Regions from separate parts of the Anaerobacillus alkaliphilus genome, predicted to be linked through region 2. Evidence: riboswitches for the same ligand, from Rfam matches in the RefSeq annotation. Region 2 holds a riboswitch; the other holds the start of a gene.
What was found. A riboswitch is a leader RNA that binds a small molecule or an ion and turns the genes downstream of it on or off. The one in region 2 is predicted to bind glycine.
Positions count from the first base shown of each region.

Region 1: another riboswitch for glycine. It lies ahead of DS745_RS01720 (ACT domain-containing protein); the one in region 2 lies ahead of gcvT (glycine cleavage system aminomethyltransferase GcvT).

Region 1 covers NZ_QOUX01000001.1:325,156-335,079, reverse strand. Annotated here, with positions in the region: gene DS745_RS01735 (carbon-nitrogen hydrolase family protein) at 1-61, opposite strand, end outside; gene DS745_RS01730 (5'-3' exonuclease) at 224-1,132, opposite strand; gene DS745_RS01725 (MFS transporter) at 1,302-2,531, shown strand; glycine riboswitch at 2,686-2,762, shown strand; gene DS745_RS01720 (ACT domain-containing protein) at 2,853-3,128, shown strand; gene DS745_RS01715 (PFL family protein) at 3,146-4,507, shown strand; gene DS745_RS01710 (PRC-barrel domain-containing protein) at 4,548-5,276, opposite strand; gene DS745_RS01705 (YtxH domain-containing protein) at 5,304-5,759, opposite strand; gene DS745_RS01700 (DUF2524 family protein) at 5,980-6,240, shown strand; gene DS745_RS01695 (DHH family phosphoesterase) at 6,275-7,534, opposite strand; gene DS745_RS01690 (stalk domain-containing protein) at 7,617-8,834, opposite strand; gene DS745_RS01685 (GGDEF domain-containing protein) at 8,982-9,614, shown strand; gene DS745_RS01680 (hypothetical protein) at 9,648-9,924, opposite strand, start outside.
Region 2 covers NZ_QOUX01000045.1:104,097-114,020, forward strand. Annotated here, with positions in the region: gene comGB (competence type IV pilus assembly protein ComGB) at 1-268, shown strand, start outside; gene DS745_RS14675 (polysaccharide deacetylase family protein) at 310-1,389, opposite strand; gene DS745_RS14680 (DUF2325 domain-containing protein) at 1,556-1,885, shown strand; gene DS745_RS14685 (DUF2500 domain-containing protein) at 1,930-2,286, opposite strand; gene comGC (competence type IV pilus major pilin ComGC) at 2,543-2,857, shown strand; gene comGD (competence type IV pilus minor pilin ComGD) at 2,863-3,306, shown strand; gene DS745_RS14700 (type II secretion system protein) at 3,293-3,628, shown strand; gene DS745_RS14705 (competence type IV pilus minor pilin ComGF) at 3,625-4,059, shown strand; gene comGG (competence type IV pilus minor pilin ComGG) at 4,052-4,432, shown strand; gene DS745_RS14715 (shikimate kinase) at 4,434-4,937, shown strand; gene DS745_RS14720 (YqzE family protein) at 4,991-5,179, shown strand; gene DS745_RS14725 (YqhG family protein) at 5,224-6,015, opposite strand; gene DS745_RS14730 (DEAD/DEAH box helicase) at 5,993-7,681, opposite strand; glycine riboswitch at 7,840-7,975, shown strand; gene gcvT (glycine cleavage system aminomethyltransferase GcvT) at 8,241-9,338, shown strand; gene gcvPA (aminomethyl-transferring glycine dehydrogenase subunit GcvPA) at 9,356-9,924, shown strand, end outside.

The DNA of each region.
Region 1 (9,924 bases), on a different contig from region 2:
ACTCTTGAAAACTAGAAATTGTGTGTAAATGATATTGAACAGCTGAAACGCGCAGCTTCATATCAAAACCCCCTTTTAAACCGAATTATTCGTATTTGTCGCCCTATGAAAAAAAGACAACAAAACGATCATAACATATATCCTTTATGCTGTTCGTAAATTTGCTTAAAAAAATACAAGAAAAAAATGGGCCAACTTCCTTCTGGAAATTGACCCACTTCACTTAACACAATGGCTGTATATTGACCTTTAATCCTTCTAAGAATGATTTATCCTTAAGTAGGCGGTGAAACTCTAACTCTTCAAAAATTTCCGTTACTCTAGCCTCATCAATTGATCGAATACATTTTTGTATCTCAATCTCGACAGGTACTTCACAATGTATTTCTGCTAACTTACGTGAAAGATGAAGCATGTCCAACTCAGTTTCAATTTTTGTCCGGATACCTTTAGAAAGCTTCGGTAAATTCTCTAAAATACCTTCAATTGATCCATATTCCTTTAAAAGTTTAATCGCAGTCTTCTCGCCAATTCCCTTAACACCAGGAAAATTATCGCTTGTATCACCCATTAATCCCTTTAAATCAATAAACTGGGCAGGTGTTAATTCTTTTTCTTCAAGAAGCTTTTCCAACGTGTAAACTTCGTAGTTGGACATTCCTTTTTTCATAATAATGGAATGAGTATTTTCGTTTATTAACTGCAAACTATCGTGATCACCTGTAAGAATTTGAATTTGCATCTCTTGGCTATACTTTTTCGCTAGCGTTCCAATACAATCATCTGCTTCAAATCCCTCAATCCCAATATTAGGGATATCAAAGTATTCTACCACTCTTTTTACTAAGTCAAATTGTGGAATTAATTCATCAGGAGCCTCGCCTCGGTTAGCTTTATAAGCTGGATAAAGTTCATTTCGAAACGTCCGTGCCCCCATATCCCAACAACATAAAACATGCGTTGGTTGAAATGTACGAATTGCATCTTGCATATATTTAACAAAGCCGTATATGGCATTTGTCGGTATTCCTTTACTTGTTTTCATAATGTAGCCGCTATATGAAGTAGCATAGTAGCCTCTAAATAAAAGTGCCATGCCATCAATAATCATCAATGAGTCTTTCGTGTTCATTGTGTTCCCAACTCCTTCACTCGTTTGGTTTAGTTAAAACACGTAACTACTATCATAACAAAAAGTTGTCCAAAATCATAGTTTTCATCTAAAATTCTATCTTTTTTATTCAAAGATTTGTCATAAAATGTTAAGATATATTTAGACTATCTAAATAAGAGGGGATCTTATGGCCGCAGAACCAAAACAGCTAGTAAATGCTTTACCCGAGCAAAAAACGATGTATAACATTCTTTTAATTATTGGCTTCGTTCATTTACTAAACGATGCCATTCAATCCGTTGTCCCGGCAATGTTTCCAATCTTACAGCAATCGATGGGACTAACGTTTACTCAACTTGGCCTTATTGCTTTTGCTCTTAATTTAACTTCATCATTAATCCAGCCTGTCGTAGGCTACTATACTGACAAAAAACCCTCACCTTATGCCCTACCAATCGGCCTTTGCTTTACGTTTTTCGGAGTGCTTGGGCTAGCCTTTGCTCCGTCTTTCTGGTTAGTTGTTCTTTCCGTTATCTTTATTGGGTTAGGTTCAGCTACATTTCACCCTGAAGGTTCGCGGGTAGCCTATATGGCTGCTGGGGCAAAGCGTGGTACCGCGCAATCAATCTATCAAGTTGGTGGAAATGCAGGTCAAGCGTTAGCACCTTTAATTACAGTATTAATTATTGTGCCATTCGGCCAATTCGGTGCAATATGGTTTACATTATTAGCTGCCCTTGCAATTGGACTACTAGTCTATATTGCAAAATGGTATTCGCAACAAGTTACTATGTTGGCCAAGAAGAAGGTTTTCCAAAAGAAAAAAACGCAAAACAATCCAGAAACAAAGAGAATTGTCGTGTTTGCGATTACCTTATTAGTATTTCTCGTGTTTGCCCGTTCTTGGTTCCATGCTGGAATTTCAAATTTTTACGTGTTTTACATGATGGAGAAATTTACGATTACTGTTGACCAGGCACTTATTTACATTTTTGTCTTTTTAGCTGCAGGAGCATTTGGTACATTTGCAGGTGGACCGTTAGCAGACCGTTATGGAAAACGAAATATCTTAATGCTTTCTATGTTAGGGTCTGCTCCTTTAGCTCTGCTTTTGCCACATGTTGGGCCAATCTTTACTTACGTGCTGATGGGGACCATCGGTTTTATTATCTTATCAAGCTTCTCGGTATCTGTGGTTTACGCTCAAGAACTTGTCCCTGGAAAAATCGGCATGGTTTCAGGATTAATCGTTGGTTTAGCGTTTGGTATGGGAGCGATCGGCTCAGTTGCTTTAGGAGCAATTGCTGACTGGATTGGACTATCTAATACAATGTTATTTGTTGTCGCATTGCCATTACTAGGGCTATTAACCTTCTTCTTACCAACTGACCAGAAGTTACGAGAAATTAATGAGTAATACTTGAAAAGCTCGCCAAAAGGTGGGCTTTCTTTATAAAAATTTGAACATTCTAAGAATTGAGTTTTTTTATGTTGACTATTTCACAATTACTTTTACTATCTGTTTAATCTAATAAAAGCAAGCGATGAGTACTATGGATCAAACTATAGTAGGAGCAGCTTCTGGAGAGTTCGCATGATGCGGCGCCGAAGGATTCACTATCTCAGGCAAAAGGACAGAAGAGTAACTACTACTATATGTACGTTATTCTATTGCCTACTGAGATTGGAAACATTTCCAATCTTTTTTTATTTCATAAAAATAATCGAGGTGATAATGGTGGAGAAAAAACGTGCAGTGGTAAGTGTAATTGGGAAAGATCAAGTTGGAATTATTGCCAAAGTGACAAGTGTCTTAGCAAAAAATCAGGTGAACATCCTAGATATTAGTCAAACGATCCTCCAAGACTTTTTTACAATGATGATGTTAGTCGATGTATCTGATCTAGAGAGCCTAGAGCATCTACAAGAGCAATTTGAACCAATTAATCTAGAAATGGGCTTAAAGATTAACATACAGCTCGAAGACTTATTCAAAGCGATGCATCGAGTCTAAAAGGAGGGGTCAGACAAATGAATATTGCACTAGCAGAAATGCAAGAAACCATTCGAATGGTACAAATGGAGAGCCTTGATATACGAACAGTAACGATGGGAATTAATCTTCACGATTGCGCTGACTCAAATTTTTCAAACCTTAATCAGCGAGTCTACGATAAAATAACTACCTACGCAAAAGAGTTAAAGTCGGTAGCAGAAACGGTAGAAAAAGAATATGGAATACCAATTATCAATAAACGAATATCAATCACACCTATTGCTGAAATTTTAGGTAATGCGACCAAACAAGAAGCTATTGAACTGGCCAAAACATTAGATAAAGCAGCTAAAGTTTTAGGAGTAGACTTCATTGGTGGATACTCGGCCCTAGTACATAAAGGGATTTCTAAAGGAGATCAAACTCTCCTTGATGCACTTCCAGAAGCTTTAAGTGTAACTGACCGAGTATGTTCTTCTATATCAGTGGCAACGACTCGAACTGGCATTAATATGGATGCAGTGAGACAGCTTGGTATCATTTTAAAGGATGCAGCCGAGCGTACAAAGGAACAAAATGGTCTCGCTTGTGCAAAGCTTGTTGTCTTTTGCAACCCAGTAGAAGACAATCCATTTATGGCTGGAGCATTTCACGGGTCAGGTGAAGGGGAAGTCGTTCTTAATGTAGGTGTGAGTGGCCCTGGTGTGGTACTAAATGCACTTAGAAGATATCCTGACGCTGATCTCGGTAAGGTCTCAGAAATTATTAAGAAAACAGCCTTTAAAATAACTCGTGCTGGGGAGCTCATCGGTCGTGTTGTGGCTGAGCGTTTGAATATTCCGTTTGGAATTATGGATCTGTCGTTAGCACCAACAAATGCAATGAATGATAGTGTTGCTGAAATCCTTGAAGAAATTGGTTTAGAACGTGTCGGAACACACGGAACGATTGCCGCCCTTGCACTCATGAATGATGCAGTTAAAAAAGGTGGTGCGATGGCAAGCTCCTATGTCGGTGGTTTAAGTGGCGCATTTATCCCAGTGAGTGAAGATAACGGTATGATTAAAGGAATTGTAGATGGCGCTCTTACCCTTTCGAAACTAGAGGCTATGACATGTGTTTGTTCAGTGGGGCTTGATATGATTGCTGTCACTGGAGACGTGTCAGCTGCTACCCTTTCAGCAATGATTGCTGACGAGGCTGCTATTGGAATGATTAACAAAAAAACAACCGCTGTTCGTGTTATCCCCGTGCCCGGAAAAAAAGAAGGCGAAATGGTCGAATTTGGCGGTCTGTTAGGTCGTGCACCCGTCATGGGTGTCAATCCTTTCTCGTCTGACAAATTGATTGCACGTGGCGGACGTATTCCTGCTCCATTACAAGCCTTAATAAATTAAGAGAAGGTGAGGGGGTTCTCCCCCTCACCTTCTCCTATTGTTAGAGCCAAAATCTTGGCTTATCATATTTTGTATATATTTCATCCTCGAGTTCTCTTGTTATCGCTCTATTCGGATCATACTCCGGTCCATTTTTTATCGTCTCTTTCGTTAAGTCTACTCGAACGATTTGCTCTTGCCAGCTAACATATGAGATCCATTCAGGATCAACCAAGACGTGTTTACCTACCCACCAATTTTGTGTATCAACTACTAAATACCTTACCTTCCAAGTTTCATCACAGACAACAAAGTTCTCAACATGACCGATTCTCCCATCAGTTGCCTCAATATGATAACCTTCTATGTCAAGAAAACTTCGTAGCGTACTTTCGTGTTCGTAGTTTTCCGTAACTACATCTTCTATTTCTTGATTGCCTACTGATTCATGAGCCGCTTTTTCAGCCAAATACCAATAGGGGCGCAAACCATAATAATGAACAAAGCTTGCTTCGTATGCTCTTGTCGGTAATTTAGTTTCGAGTGCTGGACTGGACTTTATTGTTTCCCTTGTAAGAAAAAGGAAGAGATTTCCATTTACCAAATCTAATTCAGCAATAGTCATTGGCGAGATCAATACTTTTTTACCAGGTAACCATTTCATCGTATCAACAACGAGATATCGTATAGTCCACTCTTTATCATCTAGTAAAAAATCATGAACCGTACCAATAGGACCATCGACTGCGATTATATCAAACTTTTTCAACTCTTTAATGTTGTGTAACAATTATAACACTCCTTTAAAATGTTGACTTTATGAAATCTTTTTCGCTAACTCATCTAACTCTTTTTTAAAATCCTGTTGAAAATTCTCTATTTCACCTTTAACTGCATCACCAATTTCTTTTCCAGACTTCATTTCTTCTTTCATTAGACGTTTCACGAGAGTTCTTATTTCGTTTGTGTCAATCTCTTCTTTTTCACGGAGTTCTTCGAGCGCTGCTTTTGCTTCACTCACAATATGATTAGCTTCATCGATTACCGTTTCTGAGAGATTTGAAGAACGATCATCTAAAATCGTTGTAAACGAATCAATTCGATCCTTTAACAAATCTGATACTTCTTCTGCCTTCATTTTTCCATACTCAAACTGATCATTGATCTCACTACGTAACTCAGGTCCACTCTTTGGTGTCGTAAGCACTGCAACAGCGGCACCAACTGCACTCCCAATAAGTGTTCCAACAATTATTCCTTTTTGATTATCCATGAATACCACTCCTTGTGTAGTTTTTTGTTTTTTTATAATTAGTTAATGACCATTACAAGAAAACAAATGCCCCCTTTAATGCTGTCTTATTTATGAAATACCCTCCTCACAATGAGTTAAACACCTTTTTTCTGTTTGGAAAGAGTTGCTATTTTGCATAAAAGCAATTTAGAGAACAAATAATGAAATAGTACAGAGTAACATAAGGGAGGCGAATTCGTTGTTACAAAAGGATCAAATCGACAGTTATTTAACAAGAGCCCAAGAAACGATTGACAGTGCTCATAAAGAGCTACTAGATGTAAAATTAATTCAACAGAATGATCCAACTGAATACCCTTTTCTGATGAATCAACTGATGGAATTGGACTCAGAAATAAATGATTTATTAGCAACCGCATCACCTGAGCAGCGTGCTCAATTAGAAGAAGCGCAACATCAGATAAGAGAAACGAAAACAATTATGGTACGTGGAATTTAAAAAGTCGAGGACGATTAAATCGTCCTCGACTTTTTTAATGAGAGTAAAGCTCTCCTTCATGCTGTTCAAGATCTAGTTGGTAAGGCGCAACATCACCTTGTTCTTTTGCATAGAGTTTCAGTTCAATCACGTTTTCCTTTAAAAACTGGACATATATTTCATCCCTTACTAACCATGCAGAATAGTTACGTTTTATATAGTTTTCAGCTTCTTGAAATGATACAAACTCTTCCTCGACAGGAGATCCATTGCGTTCAACAGTCCACTCATCTTCGTCAGAAGGGTACACAAAGAATTGATCGTCATCCCGATTTTCATATAGTGAACCGTGAATAGACTCCTTTAAGTTATATTGATTTCTAAAAGCATCTGCTCTCATAGGATCAATTTTAAAAGGCTCTGCTACAAAGTACTCATATGCTTCTGGCGTTAATGAACAACCAGATGCCTTTGCATGTCCACCACCGCCATAATTTCCAGCAATTTCAGAAACATCAATATATTCATGAATCGTTCGCAAACTCATTCTCTTGCCACCAACACTGACAATTGCTATGTAATCTAGGTGAGCGTTATCCTTGCCTAATTCATTGCCAAGTTCTGAATGATACGATTCGGCATGGACAATACCGACACAATAATCATCTATAAACGTTTGGACTAGCTCGCGCTTCTTTTTGCGAACATATCGTTGAATTTTTTCCTCTTCTAACGCTAGCATTTTTTCTTCAAATTCATCAAATGCAAACGCCTCATTTTTCTTTAATCTCTCTACCATTCGTTCCTCAAATTCATCAATAGAAAGCATAAAAAATAAATCATTCAAACGTTTTGCCGTTACATTTTCATTTTGGTCCCATTCCCAAGTGTCATACTGACGCACAAGTTCCACAAACTCTTCAATAGAATTTGTAGGTGTAATGAGACCCTCATTTTTAAGATGTTCGTAAAAAAGACTAGTAGCTGAAGCTAAACGACCATCGTCATAATCTACCTGTACACTCGCCCAGCTGTAATTGTTAAAATGAAGAGCACTTTTGTGATGGTCAATTAAATTAACCTTTCCGCCACTCTTTACGTATTTATCTAGGCCTTTTTCATTGTCTTCACTGACTGATAAATCTGTAATGAAAAGTTGATCTTCTTTTCTAGGCTTTTCTAAAAACCTCGAAACCTGAAAGTCTAACCCCATGACCGAGTTGTAACGAATTTCGACATTCCCATCAAAAGCTAGCTTAGCGACAATTCCACAGCCAACCCCGTCTAAATCATTATGTGTATATAACCGATACATGTTTGCACACCCCTATTTTTGCCGTAATTACAAATTTAGTATGTACAATAAGAATGAAAATAAGCGTGGAAGACCCACGCCATTAATTAATAAATGCTCGTTTCGTTGCTTTACTGTAAGTAACATCAAATTTTAAGCCTTCAGCAATTGCTCGCAAAGGAACATAGACTTTTCCGTTAATCAATTGCACTTTATCATTCAAAGCCACTCTCTCATTGCCTACACTAATGAAATCAGATCCGACAGTGAAGGTTATAACCTCCTGATCAAGCTTCACAACCGCACTCTGTGTCGCACCCTGCCAAGCTACTGTAGCACCTAAACTCTCCGCATATTCCCTAATAGGGACAAACGTACTTCCATTAGAAATCACAGGATCAAAGGGAGTTACTAGCTCCTTACCTTTCACGTAAATGGTGATCTCTTTCTCACTAGGTGGTGCCTCATGATAAACACCCCATAACAGCTCTGAAATCACTTTCGCCATGACATCGTACCCTTTTTGATTTGGGTGAATATCAGCTCTTAAAATATGTGTGTAAGAAATTTCTCTATTAATAAAACTTTTTGCCACGGGCGCCAAGATTAGCTCATAACCATCTTTTTTATATTGAGCAGAAATCCCTTCTAGAACCTTGGTAAATTGTGTACTTAGTAACGTTAATTTCTTATACATGTCTTGATTAACTCGAGGAAAAGGATTGTACTGGTCAGCAATAACAACCGTTACTTCTGGATTTAATCTATAAATAACATTTAATGTTTCTTTTATGTTTTCTTGATAAACAGAGATCTTTTCATCTAAAAAAATTTGTACCTCTTGTTCATTTAAATCACGTATGTCTATATACGTTCTTGCACCGAAGTCGTTACCACCGATGGTAATTGTAATTAAGTCAGCTTTTACAATATCTGCTTTTAAACTATTTGTTGACTTCAACAATTGATCAATCCTTGGATCTCGCAATGTTTCTTGAATATCAGCTTTCGCCGCTGCGCTCCCCTGATCCATAGTCACAAGAATGTTCTTTAACCCTGTACTCGTTAATCCATTTACTCCATAGTTTTTCACGTTTGTCTTTCCATAAAAAAGCGCTTGTTCATAGACACGATCAACAAAGCCAAACACAGGGGCATTTGCATCCCAGTACTGCTGTGGTTCTAGTCCCACAGTTAGCGAATCTCCTAAAGCAACATAATGAAAAGACGTATTTTTCGCTCCTGCTTGGTTACTAAAGATGAGCCCAAATACTAAGGTGAAAACGATGGCCATCCATGTCGATTTTATGATTGATCTCATTAAAGAGCCTCCTTGCATATAGTTAAACCTACCTACATACTATTCTTGAAAACTCTTTAAATTCCTGCATCCATGTGAAAAAATACCATTATTTGTAGTGTAAATAAATTAGAAATACCTGTCGATAAAATAAATAGGTGATAATATATGAGACATATTGGAGTAAGGACATCATTATTTTTAAGTTTTATTTTGTTACTCGTAGCCATTGTATACATAGATTTCGGTAAAAATTTCATATTTTTACTTTTAATCAACCAAATCGCATTTTTAACCGTTGGGATCATGTATGACCAAACGAAGTTAATGGCAGAGCGTGACCATCTAACAAACTTATACAATCGAGTGTTTATCTCGCAAAAACTTCCAAAGCTACTAAAACAAAAAAACAATCTTTCAATTTGCATTGTTGATATTGACTCATTTAAATACATCAATGATACTCACGGTCATCTGATGGGTGACGACGTGATTAAGAGAATTGCTTATGTGCTAAATTCAGAAACACGTAAAACAGATATCGTTGTGCGTTGGGGTGGCGATGAATTTATTATTATTGCTCCTAATCTTACGGACGAAGTTCTTGTCTCATTAAACGAGCGTATTAATGATAGACTGAAAGAGATTTCTGGGCAATATAAGTTCTCGATAAGTGTTTCGATGGGATTTGCAACTTGTAGCAAAGGTAAAGATATCGAAGCGATAATTCAATTAGCAGATGAGAACATGTATAGTCGCAAGCGAGAAAAACAAAATCGCTTAAACCCACAATTCAACTAAGAAGCACCCTTTAACATTAGGGGTGCTTCTTTTTTAGTGAACATATTCTGCTTGAAACGAGTTTCCTCCCGCATGAACAGAAAGTAAGGTGTTTGAATATCCAACTAAACGATTTACTAATTCATCAGAGATCGCGTAAACTAACGGATAAACTTTTGGATCAAATAATCTAGGATCATCAAAAATAATCGTTGTATTAATAAAAATATCGCGATTTCCGATGAGATCATAATGAATAATGGCTTTACCTACTGCGCCTGTTGTTTCAGGGTCATAATAGCTCGGTAGAAATACATACCACTCTTCGGCT
Region 2 (9,924 bases):
AGCAGGTGAACAATTACAAAATGTCATTATAAATGAAACTCTTTACCTTGATGGTTTGGGATATATTATTGAACATGGTCAAACGAATAGCCGTCTTGATGAGGAGTTGTCACATTATAGTGATTGGCTTTTCATAGAATTAGATAACAAATTAAAAAAATTACTAATGATCGTTCAACCAATTTTGTTCCTGTTCATTGGTCTTATCGTACTCGTAATGTTCGCAGCGATATTGCTACCGGTGTTTTCTCTTATTAAGGGCCTCTAGCTAAAATAATAGTGTCCGCTGTTCGAATGCGGACACTATTATTAATTTGCTAATAACGTGTGAATGGTTACAAATCGGTAGCCTTTTGCTCGAAGTTCATCAATGATTCGGGGTAACGCTTCAACAGTCCCATCCAAGAGTCTAGCGTCCTCTCGATGTGGTTCGAAATTGTGCTGTAAAATAATTCCTCCTGGAGAGATATCACGATGGACGATCGAAAGTATATCGTCCCCTGATAAACCACTCCAATCCAACGTATCAACTGTCCACATAATTGTTCTCATTCCCATTTTCTCTAGCAATAAGGCGTCAGCTTTCGTAATCGCACCATATGGTGGCCTAAATAAATCCGATCTACGACCTATCGTTCGATCGATCACTGTTTGTGTCGAATTAATTTCTTCAATAATTTGTTCAGTCATTACTCGGGGAAAACTAGGATGATTCCATGTATGGTTACCAAATGCATGACCTTCATTAAATATTCTCTTCATAATATTGGGGTAGTTCTCAACTTGCTTGCCCATAACAAAAAATGTGGCACGAACATTTTTTTCCTTTAATATATCTAAAATTTGTGGTGTGTAATGTGGATCAGGTCCATCATCAAATGTTAGTGCCACAAACTTCCGTTCTGGATTGCCTCTTCTAATTGAGCTCTTAGCGGAACGAATATTTGTTGTAATCTCCGTTCTTCTAAGTTTAGGGTTATAGGTTACGATCATTCCAAATTTTTTTGCGAGATCAACTAGGGGTACGTATACATCCCCATCTATTTCAACTGTATTTGTAACCAAAGGAAATCTAACCCATTTTTTCACTTTTCCAAGATAATCATCGGAAAAATTTTTATTTATAGGTAAGGCATAAAGATTTTCTTCAAATGAAAATACCACTGATCGGTACTGTTGGTTACGATTCACATTCACTCCAGTATGCTTTAAAAAAAATGCAGGGACTAATATATGACCGCTTCTCATTAGGTATTTAGTTTTTTGTGGCCTTCCATCAACGATTATTTCAGCCTCAGGTATAGCAGACTCGTCTGCAAAGCTAGAGTTTAAAGGTAGTAGCAAGCAAATTAAAAAACCGACAACAAGGATAGTAAATTGTTTATTCATTAAAACTCTCATTTCTTTTTTTTATTATTTTGTATTGTTTCCTAATTTTAGAAAGATATGAGTAATACATCGGTCATTACATATAGAAAAAAAATATTTGACATTGATAATCATTATCATTTATAATCTAATTAACGAATAGAAGAGCGATGGGAGAGACAAATAAATGAGATCTTTATTAATAGTTGGTGCTGATCACTTGGGGACAATTCCACAAAAATTGGAGGAACTAGGCATTTCAGAAGTAACACATTTATGTGGGAGAAAAGTACAGATGGTAAAAAGAGAAATACCTGAAAATGTAGATTCGATTCTTGTCTTAACAGATTATATAAATCATAATCTAGCAAAAGCACTTAAGAAAAAAGCCCAAGACCAGTCAGTTCCCGTTTATTATGCCAAACGTTCATGGTGTTCAATTTACCAAGCTCTATCTAAATGCGAAATTCTATGTCCTGTACATAATGAATGCAAACAAACAACGATGAAACATTAAATATAAATAAAAAGTAAGCTGAGGGGAAAATCTCAGCTTACTTTTTAGAGCCTTTCAAAGCTATGGTATCGTGTTCCTTGAAATGTTAACTTACCAACATCACCTTCTGCTAGTTGGTTAAATTCTTTTCCTGTGATTTGAAATTCAACATTTTTAGAAGGATCTATTACAAAGGTTGCATAGTAATCAGTGGGAACAGGGTTGTTATCCCTAAGATTGTGCACGGATCTAGTTTTCTTTGTTCGTAGAGAAATAACTTTACTGTTTACTGTAAGGATTGGTTGTTTGTTATTCCGCCTCCAATCCATAACACCCTTATAGATTTTAAATACTATTACTGCAACGACAATGAGAAGCAAGATAGGAAAAATGCTACTCTCAAAAAAGGATGGATCGATCATATAGGAGCCTCCTAATCAATTGGGTTTACTTAAACTAGGATAGAGAAATTTCACAATTTAGTAAAGAAGTTAGTAAATATAAGGCAGGAATTCTGTTGAACTTTGTCAAATCTTACTCATGAAGAACAAATTCCTCTTACCTTAAAGAAAGATGGAGGTGACAAACTTCCCAGAGCTTCCAGTGTTTCCCCTAATCAAACCTACCTTAATAACCCACAATGAAACAGTCTCAATAAAAACTTATTGAGGTGTAAAAATGAAATCACTTAAATATGTCAAAAATGAAATGGCGTTTACATTAATTGAAATGATGATAGTCCTTATGATCATTTCGATTCTCCTTCTAATTGCTATTCCAAATATGTCAAATAATAATAATGTTGCCAATGCACGGGGTTGTGATGCTACAATACAGTTATTGCAAGCACAGGTTGGGGCTTATTATGTCGAGAATAAAATGTATCCAAAGGACTTAGGTGATCTATCTCCTAAATACGTTGAAACAATCGTTTGTCCCGATAAAACAGTGCTTATGTTAACCTCAGATAATAAAGTAGTAGTGAAACCCTAATCCTAATGTTAATCAAGAATGAAAAAGGCCACACCTTACTTGAAATGTCCCTCGTATTGTTCATCATCGCCGTTGTCTCTTCAATCTCTATTATCAATATGAAATCCACTTATGATGCAGGCATTCGTAATCAGTTTTTATACCAACTGCAGCAAGATTTATATTACGCACAACAAATGGCTATCAGTAAGCAAACACTGACAACAGTGATCTTCTATAACGGCACCAAAGAGTATAGAGTTATTCAAAATGGAAGAGCAATTATTCAGAGAGACTTTCCTCATATTGATACTAGGTTTTTCCAGGGGACGTTAGCACTTAACGACATTCATTTCCTTTCTAACGGGAGTCCCCGAAAGTCAGGTAGCTTAACATTTTCCCTAGGTGATTACCGATATCGGTTGGTCTTGCTCATGGGAAGGGGAAGATTTTACATTGAACAATTCTAAAGGATTTTCGCTAATTGAGGTCATGACGTCATTAATGATCTTATCACTTACCTCCATGGCAATTCTGCCAGCACTAAACCAAGTATATGAGGAAAGAATGGCAATTCTGCAAGAAAAACAAGGGATTAACATCCTTGAAAAGATGTTAACAGAGTGGACTTATGATGGTGATTTTTTGTATGAGGAAGAAATCAATGACTTAGAAACAATGTATCGTGTATCCTACACATTTGCTGATTCGGGGCCAGATTTAAAAGTCTGTGTTACTTGGCAAGGAAGAAATCAACGATTGTACGAGAGGTGTGCATCCGCTAAGAAATGAAACATAAAAATGGTTTTACGTTAGTAGAAGTTCTGATCGCCTTTTCAATTCTAATCTTACTTACTTCATTTCTCCCACAAGCTATAAAAGTCATTCGTTTTGAGCCGAAGCTTTTACACCACATGGAAACAAGCTTATTCTTTCAACAATTAACATTAGACGTGCAGCTGTCGTCTACTATCCAAGTTGCTAATAATATCTTGTATCTTCAACAAAACAACGAAGAGGAAGTTACATACGCTTATTTCCAAAACCGAGTAAGGCGGCAAGTAAATCATAAGGGACAAGAGATAGTTTTACAAAATATATCAACTATTAAGTTTACGAAATGGAAAAACGGGATTGACGTGCTTATAACAGACATCTACAATCAGACTCATCAGAATAGAATTACTCATCGTCTTCCTTTAGAGACAATGAAAGATGGATAATAATCGAGGCTTTATCTTGCCAACTACCCTTATGATCCTATTTTTATTACTATCTTTTTTAACCTTTCAAATTAGTCAGTATATGATCGAAAAGGAGCTCATCAAAGAAGAAGCAGAACTTTTTACAGCTGAACGCTTATTACAAAAAGGAATTGTCGATGTCTCAAAGATGTTAAAATCAGATAGTCGGGATGTTTATTCGGGAATACTTTTTTATGAAGAAGGAGAAATAACGTTCGTTGTCAAAAAAGAAGTAAGTACAGTAAAATCTGTTCAAGTAGTAAGTAAAACGTATCAAAATCGATCAAAACAAACTACATTCTATTATAATATACAGAATGAGACTGTTCTGCCGTGGTTAAAGGAGAGATAAGGTGGGTAACAAAGAACACATTTTTTTAACAGGATTTATGGGGGCTGGGAAAACAACTGTTGGCCAATTACTTTCTAGGCAATTAAATATTCCGGTCATTGACACAGACAGCTATATTGAAGAAAGCTTTGATAAGAGCATTAAGGCAATTTTTCAAGAGGATGGAGAAAATATATTCCGTGATTATGAAACAAATGCACTTCAAAGTTTGTGCGGCCAAACTCAAAAAATCATCACAACTGGTGGGGGGATTGTTCTTCGACCTGAGAACCGTCAGTTAATGAAAGAGTATGGCATAGTGATTTTTCTTTATTGTGATATTGAGGAAACAACTCGTAGGTTGGCAACAGATCAAAGCAGACCATTATTTAAAGCGGATTTTGCTGCCAATAAAAAACGTTTTGAAGCAAGACTCCCATTTTACCGGGAAGCTGATTTTACGATTGAAACAACAAAGAAACCCCTTGATGAAATAGTTAATGAAATCATCACTTGTTTAGAATAACAGTCATTAACATTGGTAATAATAAGTGTAAAAACTAAGCTGGTGATTTTGTAATGAAAACAAATGACTATGTAAAATATGTAACCCAACAATTTGTTAGTTATGTAGATACACCTAGTGAGAAACGGAAGGCAATGAAAGAAGAGCGAAAAGCAAGTAAAGATCCTTTTGCTTATCGTTGGTTTGGTTTAATTCCATTTGCTCTTTCGCAACTATTTCAAACGAAGAAGAAAAATTCATAATAAACTAAAACTGACTCAACTTGTTCAAGTTGAGTCAGTTTTGGTTATTTACTACTTAGATAAAAAAGACCACCGTTGATAATGTTGATATTTATTTTAGGTTCATATTGGTCCTTTAGCGCCTCAATTTCTAAGAAATAGCTCTCAGGTTTTTCTTCCATATCTTCGTAAAAAGTTTCTAATAAACGTAAGTCTTGATCCCAACGGTATTGGGCATCTTCTGCCCATTGGTGGTCGTCCTGGGAGATAATCGAACGAATCGTGTTCTCAAGCCGTGACAGTCCACTTCTAGGCGTAATTAACGGTGATAAGGTAAAACAAAAGTCTGGAATTTTAGGAGTTAGATCTTTTGTTAGTAATAAATCATGAAATTGATCTTGGATTTCTCCGTTAATTAAATTGAGTCCTAATGAAATTACAATATCTTTTTTACGATCACATTGATATGAAATTTTTGCATTTAAACAAAGCCAAGGATGTAAAGCCGTAGAATTCATTCTTTCACCTACGGGAATTTGTTCAAAGAGACGAATGTAAGCACCCAACTGCTGTACGGACTGAAAGATTTGATGTAGCCTAGGAGAACCAAAATGAACTTGTTCGCCTTTTTTATCCTCACTACATTCTTCCGGATTTGTAATCAAGGTCATTTGCATAGGGTTAGGTGTCCCACCAGTTTTTTCTAAGTAGTGCCAGTAAAAAGGTCGATTCATTAAAAGTTTATCTAAGTCGATTGAAAGCTGCACATGAAGATAACCTCGACTATTTTCAAGAATGGGACTTTCATTCGCTGTAAAATATCTCTCTAAGAAATTATGAATGTCCTGCTGCTGCATCTTCTTGAGTCGCTCCTTCGCTTAGTTTTATAAGTTCACTGAGATGGTTCATTTTCACTTTTATTTCACCATCACTCCTAGAATTTACAAGGATATCAGAGATATGTTCCTCAATATTATTTAAATCAAGTCTAGCTAATATATCATCTAATTCTCCTATTACTCGCTCAAACAAACGTATTTTATCATAGAGTAGTGATAAAATATGTTGTTCGACTGTATTTTCAGTCGCAAAATTATAGATATGGACATCCTTTTCTTGACCCAAACGATGGATCCGGCCAATTCTTTGTTCAATCCGCATCGGATTCCATGGAAGATCGTAATTTATAATATGGTGACAAAATTGAAGATTTATCCCTTCGCCACCTGCTTCAGTCGCAATAAGCACCTGAGCACGATCTTTAAAGAGCTGTTTCATCCAATCTTTTTTTCCACGTTTAAAGCCGCCTCGAAAGGGAACAGAGCTAATCCCATGTTGATTTAGAAACCACTGTAGATATAGTTGAGTAGCACGGTACTCTGTAAAGATAATGACTTTATCGTTAATATTTTGAATTAACTCAAGTGCTTTTTCTGCCTTTGAATTGGTTTTTACTTGTTCAATCTTTTTAAAGAGAAATTGCACTTTCTCAACTAACTCTGGCGTTTGCTCCATTTTTTCAGCCATATTCTTTAATGTAAGAAACGCGGCTTCTCTGCTACTACAGACTTCCCTTTGTAAGGTTAAAAGTGAAAAATGATTTTTTATTAAAGCCTCTTCATTATTTGAAACTTGTTTTAAGGCAGTGACAGCATCATATAATTCTTGTTCTTCTTTCGATAGAGGAATTGTAATGGTATTTACTACACGTTTTGTCCATTCAATTCCAGTATCCTCGCGACGGTTTCGGACCATGACCTTATTAACGAGCTCCCTAAGTTTTTCATCATTTTTAGGGGAACGGGTATTTGAACGAAAGTCATGATCAAAGCTTGCTTCGTCACCTAAGTGTCCGGGTTTCAATAATGAAACAAGATTAAAGATTTCCTCTAGTCTATTCTGAACAGGTGTTGCCGTTAAAAGTAAGCAAAACTTTTTCTTCAGGCTTTGAATAAACTCGTAGTTTTTGGTTTTTTTGTTTTTAAGCTTATGAGCCTCATCGATAATAATTAAATCGTAATTTTGTTTTAAAACAATATCTCTGTGTGGGTTACGCTTTGCTGTATCAATAGAGGCAACAACAACATCACATTGTTCCCATACATATGTTTTTCGTTGAGCAACGGCAGGAATATAAAATTTTTGGTTTAGCTCGATTGACCATTGAGACACGAGTGAAGCAGGTACTAAAATTAAGGCTTTTTTTACTAGACCACGAATCATATACTCTTTTAAAATTAACCCGGCCTCAATCGTTTTTCCCAAGCCAACCTCATCAGCTAAAATTGCTTTTCCGTTCATTTCTTCAATCACCTTTTTGGCTACTTCTAGCTGATGCGGGAAAATGGTTAGGTTAGGAAGGTGTGTAGGTGCCACGAGCCCAGAAAATTTATTAATAGATAAATTATTTTCGGCTTCAATGGCTAGTTTATACAACTCCCAACTTGACCAAGGACCGTCATCATCCATTTTTTTTAACAATCCCTCTTGCCATGAAGAATCGAAATTCATGGTAATATTCATGGACACCAATCCTTTCTTTGAATAATTAAAATTAAATGATTGCCAATTAATCTAGGGTAGTGATAGGATAGATTATGGGTGTTTTTCATTTCACAAAGTCATATTTTTTAGTATTGACAAAAACAATGGAAAACAATCGAACAATATCATAACTGCGAATGAGAACATGGGGAGAGACTGTAATCTACTGACTTAGAATTGGTTATAGATGAAGCTTTACCTAGCTTTCCTACAGCGCCGAAGGAGCAAGCATATATATGTGAATCTCTCAGGCAAAAAGACTCATGTTTGACGCAACTCTGGAGAGTGTCTGTAATCGATTTCTGATTGATTAGACCACCCACGAGGATAATTCCTACTTACTTATGGAATAAACTTTCTGGTTTAAGGACAGAGAATACACACATATCAGTGTATTTCTCTGTCCTTTTTTGCTGTTTTATTAAAAAATTGCCTTACTATTAAGTCACTTTTTTCCCAAGAAAGAACCAGGTTTATAGGAGTAAAATACTTAAAGTAATAAAAAACTAATGCTAAATGATAAGATGGAGGTTATTTGATGAGTGCTTTAAAACGAACGCCGCTCTTTGAAGTTTACGGGGAGTATGGAGGTAAAACAATCGACTTTGGTGGCTGGGATCTTCCTGTGCAATTTAGTAGTATAAAAGAAGAGCATGAGGCTGTAAGAGAAAGAGCTGGTCTTTTTGACGTATCACATATGGGTGAGTTTACTGTTATAGGTCCTTCTGCGGAACAGTATTTACAAACTTTAGTTACAAATGATGTTTCTAAACTGAAAGTTGGCGGTGCTCAATATGCTGCGATGTGTTATGCAGATGGTGGAACTGTTGATGATCTTATTATCTATAGAAAACAAGAAACTGACTTTCTAATCGTTGTGAATGCTTCAAATATTGAAAAGGATTTCGATTGGATGGAGTCTCACTTAATTGAAGGTGTTGAGCTGAAGAATATTTCAAACGAGGTTTCTCAGTTAGCCATTCAAGGTCCATTGGCTGAACAAGTACTGCAAAAATTGACAACAACTAACTTATCAGAAATTACATTTTTTAAATTTCAAGATGAGGTAGACCTTCAAGGAGCCAAAGCATTAGTTTCAAGAACTGGGTATACTGGTGAGGATGGATTTGAGATTTATTGTAAGCCGGAAGATGCCGTATCCCTATGGAGAAAGATCTTAGAAGTAGGGAATGAGGAAGGAACGCTTCCTTGTGGTTTAGGTGCTAGAGATACACTTCGCTTTGAAGCGCGCTTACCATTATATGGCCAAGAATTAACAAAAGATATTACCCCTATTGAGGCAGGTATCGGCTTTGCAGTAAAAGTTGATAAAGAAAGTGACTTTTTTGGAAAAGAAACATTAAAGCAACAAAAAGAAAAAGGGCTAGAAAGAAAGATTGTTGGTTTGGAAATGATTGATAAAGGGATTCCGAGAACCGGATACGAAGTTTTTGTTGGCGATACACAAGTAGGCTTCGTTACGAGCGGTACTCAGTCACCGACATTAAAGAAAAATGTAGGTTTAGCTCTTGTTAACATAGATTTTGCTCCACTAAATACAATTGTTGAAGTTCAAGTAAGAAAAAAACGTTTAAAAGCTCAAGTTGTTAAAACTCCATTTTATAAACGAGGATAATTTAAGGGGGAAGTACATTGAAATTTCGTTATTTGCCAGTAACTGAGCAAGATAAAAAAGAAATGTTAGAAACAATTGGGGTCCAATCTGTAGAAGAGTTATTCGCAGATATTCCTGAAAAAGTTCGCTTTAAAGGTGAGATGAACTTAAAAGAAGCACTTTCTGAACCAGATACAGTAAGAGAGTTAGGTAGAATGGCTAACAGGAATGCAAATACAAAGCAATACACGTCATTTTTAGGGGCAGGGGTTTACGAACATTACATTCCTTCTGTAGTTGACCACGTGATTTCAAGGTCAGAATTTTATACAGCATACACTCCTTATCAACCTGAAATCTCTCAAGGTGAGCTTCAAGCAATCTTTGAATTCCAAACAATGATTAGCGAACTTACAGGAATGGATTTGGCAAACTCTTCAATGTATGACGGACATACGTCGCTTGCTGAAGCGGCGATGATGAGTGCTGGTCAAACTAAGAACAAAACGATCTTAGTTTCGAAGGCAGTTCATCCTGAAGCAAGAGATGTATTGAAAACGAACGCTAAAGGTCAAAACTTAAAGGTAGTTGAAATTGAAGTTGAAAA